One region of the Pseudomonas sp. AC247 genome, then DNA from elsewhere that is predicted to be linked to it. Evidence: riboswitches for the same ligand, from Rfam matches in the RefSeq annotation. Region 1 holds a riboswitch; the other holds the start of a gene.

Region 1 (4,413 bases):
TGCCGGATCGATCACGCAGGACTTTTTGCTCTCTTTCGAGCACAGGTAGTACTCGCTGGCGCGCACGCCGGTGGAGAGGACTTTCTGGTCATCGACGTCGGCCAGTTTGTCCAGGCCCAGCGTGCCGTCGTCATTGCGGAACCACCATGGCAGAAAGCGCCCGTTGGCCGCATCGATGCCGACCACGCCGGTGCCGACGTAAGCCGCGTCATTCTGATCGAGGGCGTTTTTCTCCCAGCCGATGTAGGTGCCGAGGATCTTCGGGTTCTTTTCGACGTTCTCTTTGATCAGGCTGATCAGTTGTTCGCGGCTGACATTCACGCGCGGCTGACCATCGGCGCCCGGCGTGCCGAGCAGGGCGTTGACCCGTACCAGGCCGCCGGCAATCAGCAGCGGCGCTTCGAGCTCGCGCTGGATCTGGCTGACCTGGGTTTGCGCCAGAGAAGTCAGGCGTTGTTCGATGACTTGCTCGAACTGCGCCTGGGTGCGCTGCTGCACCATCTCCTGGGTGCGGGCGCCGGCAAACAGCGCATACAGCACCAGCGCCGCCACCACGCTGAGCACAATGGCGCCGGCCAGGGCGGCGACGGAAAACTGGATCGACTTGAACTTCATGGGAGCTCCGCACGCAAGAGGACGTCTGCGGTGATGTATCGGCAGCGGGCAGGGCGCCATGAGCGTGGCAGGGTGGAATTGGCAGAGCATGTCGCAAATGGATCACTGCGTGCCGCAGTTGTTGTGGGCTGGTCGGTGGCGTGAATTTTTTACGACAGCCGCGGTGGGAAATATCTGAAAGTCGCTACAACACGTCCGTTGTATCTGGCGCCGATACAATTACCCGCCTAGGATACGCGACAGGTTTTCAGGGAGCTTTTGAATGAACAAGACATTGGTTGTAAGTGCACTGAGCGCAGCGCTGTTGCTGGCCGGTTGTCAGTCGGTCAACACCACCAGCGGCGGCGCCGTGGGGGTGGAGCGCAAGCAGTACATGTTCAGCATGCTGTCCTCGCAAGAGGTCGACCAGATGTATGCCCAGTCGTATCAGAAGACCGTCGGCGAGGCGTCCAGCAAAGGTGTGCTGGACAAGACCAGCCCTGAGGCCAAGCGGGTTCAGGCGATTGCCAACCGTTTGATCGCCCAGGCGCCTAACTTCCGCCCGGATGCCGCGCAATGGCAGTGGGAAGTCAATCTGATCAAGAGTGACGAACTCAACGCCAACTGCGGGCCTGGCGGCAAGATCATTTTCTACACCGGGCTGATCGACAGCCTGAAACTCACCGACGATGAAATCGCCGCGGTCATGGGCCATGAAATCGCCCACGCCCTGCGCGAGCACGGTCGTGAAGCGATGTCCAAGGCGTACGGGATTGAAATGGCCAAGCAGGGCGCAGGCGCATTGCTTGGTCTGGGTCAGGACAGTCTGGCGCTGGCCGACACCGTGGCCAACTACGGCATGACCCTGCCGAACAGCCGCGCCAACGAAAACGAAGCCGACCTGATTGGTCTGGAACTGGCTGCTCGTGCCGGCTACAACCCGAACGCCGCGATCACCTTGTGGAACAAGATGAGCAAGGCCTCGGAAGGTTCGCCGCCGGAGTTCATGAGCACTCACCCGGCGTCGGCCAGCCGGATCGCTTCGCTGCAGGCGGCGATTCCAAAAGTCATGCCGCTGTACGAACAAGCCCCGAAGTCCTAAGAGTCGAAGGACACAACGATTCTTCAGGTTGAGAGGGCTGTTGTGGCGAGGGGATTTATCCCCGATGGGCTGCGAAGCAGCCCCAAAACCTGCAAATGCGTTATGTCTGACACTCTGAGGCAGCAGGTTTGGGGGCGCTTCGCGCCCCATCGGGGATAAATCCCCTCACCACAGGTTTTGGGTGGTTCAGTAGACGGGGGTTAAACCCAGCCGCTGCTCTGCATCGCCTTGTACACCGCCACAATTGCCAGAATCATGAACGCCGAAGCCGCCAGGCGACGGATCAAGGTCAGCGGCAATTTGTCGGCAGCAAAATTACCCGCCAACACCACCGGCACGTTGGCAATCAACATGCCCGCCGTCGTCCCGATAATCACCAGCCACAGTTCCGGGTATTGCGCGGCGAGCATCACCGTCGCGACCTGAGTCTTGTCACCCATTTCAGCCAGGAAAAACGCGATCAGCGTGGTCAGGAACGGCCCGAACTTGCGTGCGGTGCTGGTTTCATCGTCGTCCATTTTGTCCGGGACCAGTGTCCACAGCGCGGTGGCCGTGAAGCTTGCGGCGAGAATCCAGTGCAGGACCGAGTCTGAGAAGAAACTGCCGAACCAGGCGCCGACCGCGCCGGCTGCTGCGTGGTTGGCCAGGGTCGCGGCGACAATACCGGCAATGATCGGCCAGGGTTTGCGGAAGCGAGCGGCGAGAATCAGCGCGAGCAGTTGCGTCTTGTCGCCGATTTCGGCCAAGGCAACGATTGCGGTGGGAACGAGTAACGAGTCCAGCATCAGGATTTTCCTAAGGGGCGGGTCGACACGGCTATGACACGTACAGCCTTCCCGCCCCGGGTAAGGTGTGCGTGTCATAGGTCTTGTCAAACCCTGCGATCCGTCTGCTGCGGACGCTTGGGTCGCATACGCCATGATCTGAGGATCAAGTATGTTGACGTATGCCGGACGAGCTTGGCGCTCGTGGGAGACTACTCCCCTAGGACGGAGCGGATTCTGCCTAGGCAAATCCGATTGAGCAAGCCTCTTTTTTGAAAGAAGTTCTAGCCGCGCTTGGCCCGGTAGATGCGGAAACCATTGCCTTCGGCCTTGATCGCACACACGCCCAGATGCTCCTCGATCAGCGGTTGATACTTGAGAAAGCTGTTGGCGACCAAGCGCAGTTCGCCGCCGTTTTTCAGATGTTTGGCCGCTTTTCGCAGCAAGTTCTCGGTAGCGAAATAATCGGTGTGCACGCCGACATGGAACGGCGGGTTGCTCAGAATCGCGTTCAACCCCATCGGCGCCGCATCGATACCGTCACCGGTCAGCACCTCGGCTTCCAGACCGTTGGCGGCCAAGGTCAAGCGACTGCTGGCAGCAGCAAACGCATCGACGTCGAGCAACGTCACCTGATTGTGCGGATAGCGACGTTTGACCGCAGCGCCCAACACACCGGCACCGCAACCGAAATCGAGCAGATGGCCGCTCGGCAACTTGTCCAGATGCTCCAGCAACAAAGCGCTGCCGCGATCCAGTCGGCCGTGGCTGAACACGCCCGGCAGGCTGATGACTTTCAACGGGCCTTCAGCCAGTGGCAATTCATAAGTCTGCGCCAGGCTTTCCAGGGATTTCGCTTCAGGGGCATTGGCCACGGTCACTTGCCAGAGTTGGCAGTGCCGCGCGCTGTCGAGCTTGCGTGGCTTGCCGAACGGGTTGAGCTGTTTGGAGGCGCCTTCGATGCCGCTGCGCTTTTCCCCGACCAGAAACACTTCGCGCCCAGCCAGACGCGAAGCCACGGCATTGAGGATGTAATCGGTCAGGTCCTTGGACTTGGGCAAGAACACCACCGCGCTGTCGAACTCACGCTCCGGGACATTCACGCCGAAATGGCTGCGACCTTCGAAACGGGCGTCCAGCGCCGCTTGATCGCCGGCATGCCAGCACCAGCCGAACGCATTGGGCAAGCGCCCGAGCAAATCATCGGCGGGCAAACCGGCGAGCAACAACGATCCTTGAAACAACTCGGGCTGACGAAGCAGTACTTCACTGCGCGGATCCATAACTGCTCCTCAAAAAAAAGTGCCGCAGTTTATCAACTGACGACCCGCAGCGCCTTAGCGCTGAAGAACGCCTGAGCGTTTTCGGTCAATTGGCCGACGATGCGCTGCCGCGCTTCGACGCTGCCCCAAGCGTTGTGCGGCGTGACGATCAGACGCGGAATGTCGGCGGCCAGCAGCGGATTGCCTTGAGTCGGTGGCTCGACACTCAGCACATCGGTGGCCGCGCCGCCGAGGTGACCGTTGCGCAGGGCATCGGCCAGCGCCTGCTCATCGATCAGGCCGCCACGCGCGGTGTTGACCACGAACGCGCCGGGTTTCATCGACGCCAGCTCGCGCGCACCGATGAAGTGGCGAGTGTGTTCGTTGAGCGGGCAGTGCAGGGTGAGGGCGTCAATTTGCGGCAGCAATTCATCCAGCGGCAAGCGATCCGGGCGGGCAGGGCGACCGGGAAGCTGCCCGAGCAACACGCGCATGCCGAAGGCTTCGGCCAGTCGCGCCACGGCACCGCCGAGTTCGCCATGACCGAGCAAACCGAGGGTTTTGCCTTGTAGTTCAACGATCGGATAGTCGAGCAGGCAGAACTGTTTGGCTTGCTGCCAGCGACCTGCGCCGACGGCTTTCTGATAATCGGCCAGGCGTGTGGCGAGGTTGAGCAGCAGCATGATCGTGT
Region 2 (4,413 bases), 1.7 Mb from region 1:
GGGCGAAAAGGTTGCGATTCTGGTCGGTGCGGGCGCGTTGCAGGCAAACGATGAAGTGATCGCCGTGGCGGAAAAACTCGGCGCCGGCGTCGCCAAGGCGCTACTCGGTAAAGCGGCGCTGCCGGATGATTTGCCGTGGGTGACCGGCAGCATTGGCCTGCTCGGCACCGAGCCCAGCTACAAGTTGATGACCGAATGCGACACCTTGCTGATGATCGGTTCGGGTTTCCCGTATGCCGAGTTTCTGCCCAAAGAAGGGCAGGCGCGCGGCGTGCAGATCGATTTGCAACCCGACATGCTCAGCCTGCGCTACCCGATGGAGGTCAATCTGGTCGGCGACGCCGCCGAAACCCTCAACGCCTTGTTGCCGCTGCTCGAACAGAAAACCTCGAACAAGTGGCGCAAGAAAGTTGAAGGCTGGCGCGGCAGCTGGGAGAAAACCCTGGAAAAACGCGCCATGGCCAAGGCTGACCCGGTCAACCCGCAAAGGGTGGTGTATGAGCTGTCGCCGCGTTTGCCCGAGCAAGCGATCATCACCAGCGACTCTGGCTCCTGCGCGAACTGGTTTGCCCGCGACCTGAAAATCCGCCGTGGCATGCAGTGCTCGTTGTCCGGTGGGCTGGCGTCGATGGGCGCCGCTGTGCCTTATGCGATCGCCGCGAAATTCGCCTACCCGGAGCGCTCGGTGATTGCGCTGGTGGGCGACGGCGCGATGCAGATGAACAACATGGCCGAGCTGATCACCGTCGCCAAATACTGGCGGCAGTGGGCGAGCCCGAAATGGATCTGTGCAGTGTTCAACAACGAGGACCTTAATCAGGTCACGTGGGAGCAGCGGGTGATGGAGGGCGATCCGAAATTCGAAGCGTCGCAAAGTATTCCGGACGTGCCTTATCACCTCTTTGCCATTTCCATTGGCCTGAAAGGCATTTTCGTGGATCGCGAAGAGGATGTTGCCGGCGCGTGGGAGCAGGCGTTGGCTTCGGACGTACCGGTGCTGATCGAATTCAAGACCGACCCTAACGTGCCGCCGCTGCCGCCACACATCAAGCTTGAGCAGGCGAAGAAATTCGCCACGACACTGCTCAAGGGCGATCCGGACGAAGCGGGAATTCTGATGCAAACCGCCAAGCAAGTACTCGGCTCGGTACTCCCCGGCAAAAAATAAACTCAACACTCACCCCCCCTGTAGGAGCTGCCGAAGGCTGCGATCTCTTGATGTTGTTTTTAAGATCAACAGATCGCAGCCTTCGGCAGCTCCTACAGGGGTATTTGAAACTGAGGGTATTTGGGTGATTTTCATTGGTTGTGCGGGCTGGAGCCTGGGGCGTGAGCATTGGCCGGAATTTCCGGCTGACGGCACGCACCTGCAACGCTACGCCGCGCGACTCAACAGCGTGGAAATCAACAGCTCGTTCTATCGTCCGCATCGCCGCTCCACTTATGAGCGCTGGGCCGACTCGGTGCCGGAAGGGTTTCGCTTTTCGGTAAAAATCCCCAAACAGATCAGCCATGAGCGCCGTTTACTGGACTGCGAAGATGCGCTCGATGAGTTTCTGTCGCAGTGCAGTGGTTTGGGTGATCGGTTGGGTTGTCTATTGCTGCAACTGCCGCCGTCACTGGCGTTTGATGCGGCCAGTAGCGAGGCATTCTTCAAGACGTTGCGTCAGCGCTTCGACGGCGCCGTTGTCCTGGAACCGCGTCACGAGTCGTGGGTGAGTGCCGAACCATTGCTGATGGCTTATCGGATCGCTCAGGCAGCGGTCGATCCTTCGCGCCTCAGCAGTGATGCTTCACCGTCCGGCTGGCAGGGCATCCGTTATTGGCGGCTGCACGGTTCACCGCGCCTTTATCACAGTGCCTACGAGGTCGCTTATCTGCAAAGGCTCGCCCAAGGCTTGCAGGCTGCCGATACGCATGGCGTCGCGACCTGGTGCATTTTCGACAACACTGCCAGTGGTGCAGCGACAGGCAACGCGTTAGCACTGGTGGCGTTGCTGCACGGTTAGTCTCAGACCGACAGGTGCTCATACAAAATCGTCGCACCGACGATCATCAACACGACACCGCCGACGATTTCGGCACGCTTGCCGACGACCGCGCCCAACACCCGGCCGAGCATCACGCCGAGGGTCACCATGGTCATGGTCGCCAGGCCAATGGCTGTTGCCGCCACCCAGATATTCACGTCGACAAACGCCAGGCCTACGCCCACGGCGAGGGCGTCGATGCTGGTGGCAAATGCGGTGACCGCGAGGATCAGGAAGGAGTGCGAGCCGGGTTTCTCTTCTTGCTCTTCTTCGTGCTTCAGGCCGTTGTAGATCATGTGCAGGCCGAGGATGACCAGCAGGGTGAAGGCGATCCAGTGATCCCATTCCGCTACCCAACGGGTCGCGGCCTGACCGATCAGCCAGCCGATGATGGGGGTGATGGCTTCGATCACGCCGAAGATCAAGCCGGTGCGCAGGGCTTCGCTCAAGCGCGGTTTGTGCAGGCTTGAGCCTTTGCCGATGGCGGCGGCGAACGCATCCGTGGACATGGCCAGGGCGAGGAATATGAGGGAAACAGGATTCACGGGGGGTACTTCCAGTCGGGCTATGAGTCAACGACACAACCACACGCCCGACTTCAGGCATGGATGTGTCGTCGGTCTCACCAACCAAAAGGTGTTCGCACCACGGCATGTTGCCGAGAATGTTGATACGAACGCATCCGCATGGCGCGGAAACAGGCTACTCCCCAACGAGGTGCGCGATTTTAGGCGGGCACACATGAAAATTTCGTCAAAAACCCTCAATCCCTCCTGAACACGCAAACCCCTGTGGTGAGGCATCCACCAGTAATTGGTGGGGAGAAGGTGGGCGGTTTAGAGTTTTCCCACTGGCTGGCTGCCGCCCCGTCATCATCAAGGCGACACCATAGACGAGTGAACACAAACCCTGTGGTGAGGGGATTCATCCCCGACGGGGTGCGAAGCGCCCCCAAAAACAGCGCTTCTGCGCAGCTCATCGGGGATAAATCCCCTCACCACAGTTTAGGCATCCACCAGTAATTGGCGGCGAGAAGGTGGGCGGTTTAGAGTTTTTCCACTGGCTGGCTGCCGCCCCGTCATCATCAAGTGCAGTGGTCAACTAATTCCGGACACCTCGATAGGTGGTTTTGACGCCATCGCCCGCTCATAGACTGTCGGTGGCAGATATCCCAGTTTCGAGTGAAGCCGTTCGTTGTTGTAATACCCAACGATGTACTCGGTGATGTCGCGGATCGCTTCGGTATGATTGGCGTAGTCACGTCGCCATACCCGCTCCATTTTCAAGCTCAGGAAGAAGCGTTCCATCACCGCATTGTCCCAGCAATTACCTTTACGGCTCATGCTCTGCTGCATGTCGTTTCTTGCCAGTAACTCTCTGTAAGTTGCACTCGCGTATTGGCTGCCACGATCCGAGTGGGCAATCAGGCCTGGCGGCGGTTGGCGCTGTGCGATGGCCAGTTGCATCGCAGTGCACACCAGCTCTGCCGGCATGTTCGGAGCCATCGACCAGCCCACGATCTTGCGTGAAAACAAGTCCAACACCACGGCCAGATACAGCCAGCCACTGCGGGTGCGGATGTAGGTGATGTCTGCCACCCAAGCCTTGTTTGGCGCCGCCGGATCAAATTTTCGGCTCAGTACATTTTCGGCAATCGGCAGATCATGATTGCTATCGGTCGTGTGCACAAACTTGCGCTTCCAAGCCGAACGTAGCCCATTGGCACGCATCAAACGGCGGATTTTATACAGCCCAACAGACAGGCCTTTGCCGCGCAAAGCGTCGCGCAAGGGCCGGCTGCCGTAGCAGCCACCACTCTCGGCAAAAGACGCCTTGAGTTGCACAACGACAGGACAACTCTGCCGGACGGGCGCATCAGCACGCTTTTGCGACTCATAGAAGCCCGAGCGACTGATGCTCAGTAACCGACAGACATGTGTCACTGAGTAGGCCTTCTGTTGCAGCTGCCGAACCAGTCGATACCTTACTTCAGCTCGCGGGCAAAGAAGGCCGTAGCCTTTTTTAAGATGTCGTTATCCATCTTGAGCTGGCGATTTTCCTGTTCCAATTGCCGGATGCGCTGTTGCTCTGCCGTCAATGGCTTGCCGATTCCGGCCTGCCCCAGTTGCTCTGCCTCGTACTGTTGAACCCAGCGTCGAACGGCTGTCTCACCAATGTTCAAATCTTGGCAAACCTGCGTAACGGTTAGCCCCTGATCCTTGATCATCTTCACGACTTGCAGCTTGAAGCTGTCGTCGAATGCCCTGCGTTTTTTGGTCATGAATAACTCCTCGATAGATGTATTTTCCACCTATCGGGGTGTCCGGGGAAATTAGACCACTGCAAAGGCGACACCATAGACAAGTGAACACAAACCCTGTGG

Evidence for each region. Region 1 has a riboswitch for manganese ahead of ACZZ0B_RS02065 (TMEM165/GDT1 family protein). Riboswitches for the same ligand answer to the same signal wherever they lie in the genome.
Region 2: it holds a riboswitch for manganese, as region 1 does, so the genes downstream of both, mntP (manganese efflux pump MntP) here and ACZZ0B_RS02065 (TMEM165/GDT1 family protein) in region 1, are expected to answer to the same signal.

The regions. Positions count from the first base shown of each region.
Region 1 covers NZ_OZ409829.1:416,876-421,288, forward strand. The annotation lists gene ACZZ0B_RS02055 (methyl-accepting chemotaxis protein) at 1-615, opposite strand, end outside; gene ACZZ0B_RS02060 (M48 family metallopeptidase) at 878-1,696, shown strand; gene ACZZ0B_RS02065 (TMEM165/GDT1 family protein) at 1,897-2,481, opposite strand; yybP-ykoY riboswitch at 2,570-2,694, opposite strand; gene ACZZ0B_RS02070 (class I SAM-dependent methyltransferase) at 2,745-3,743, opposite strand; gene ACZZ0B_RS02075 (2-hydroxyacid dehydrogenase) at 3,776-4,413, opposite strand, start outside.
Region 2 covers NZ_OZ409829.1:2,083,096-2,087,508, forward strand. The annotation lists gene ACZZ0B_RS09730 (thiamine pyrophosphate-requiring protein) at 1-1,168, shown strand, start outside; gene ACZZ0B_RS09735 (DUF72 domain-containing protein) at 1,293-2,009, shown strand; gene mntP (manganese efflux pump MntP) at 2,012-2,575, opposite strand; yybP-ykoY riboswitch at 2,583-2,753, opposite strand; one part of gene ACZZ0B_RS09745 (IS3 family transposase) at 3,128-4,047, opposite strand; one part of gene ACZZ0B_RS09745 (IS3 family transposase) at 4,047-4,311, opposite strand.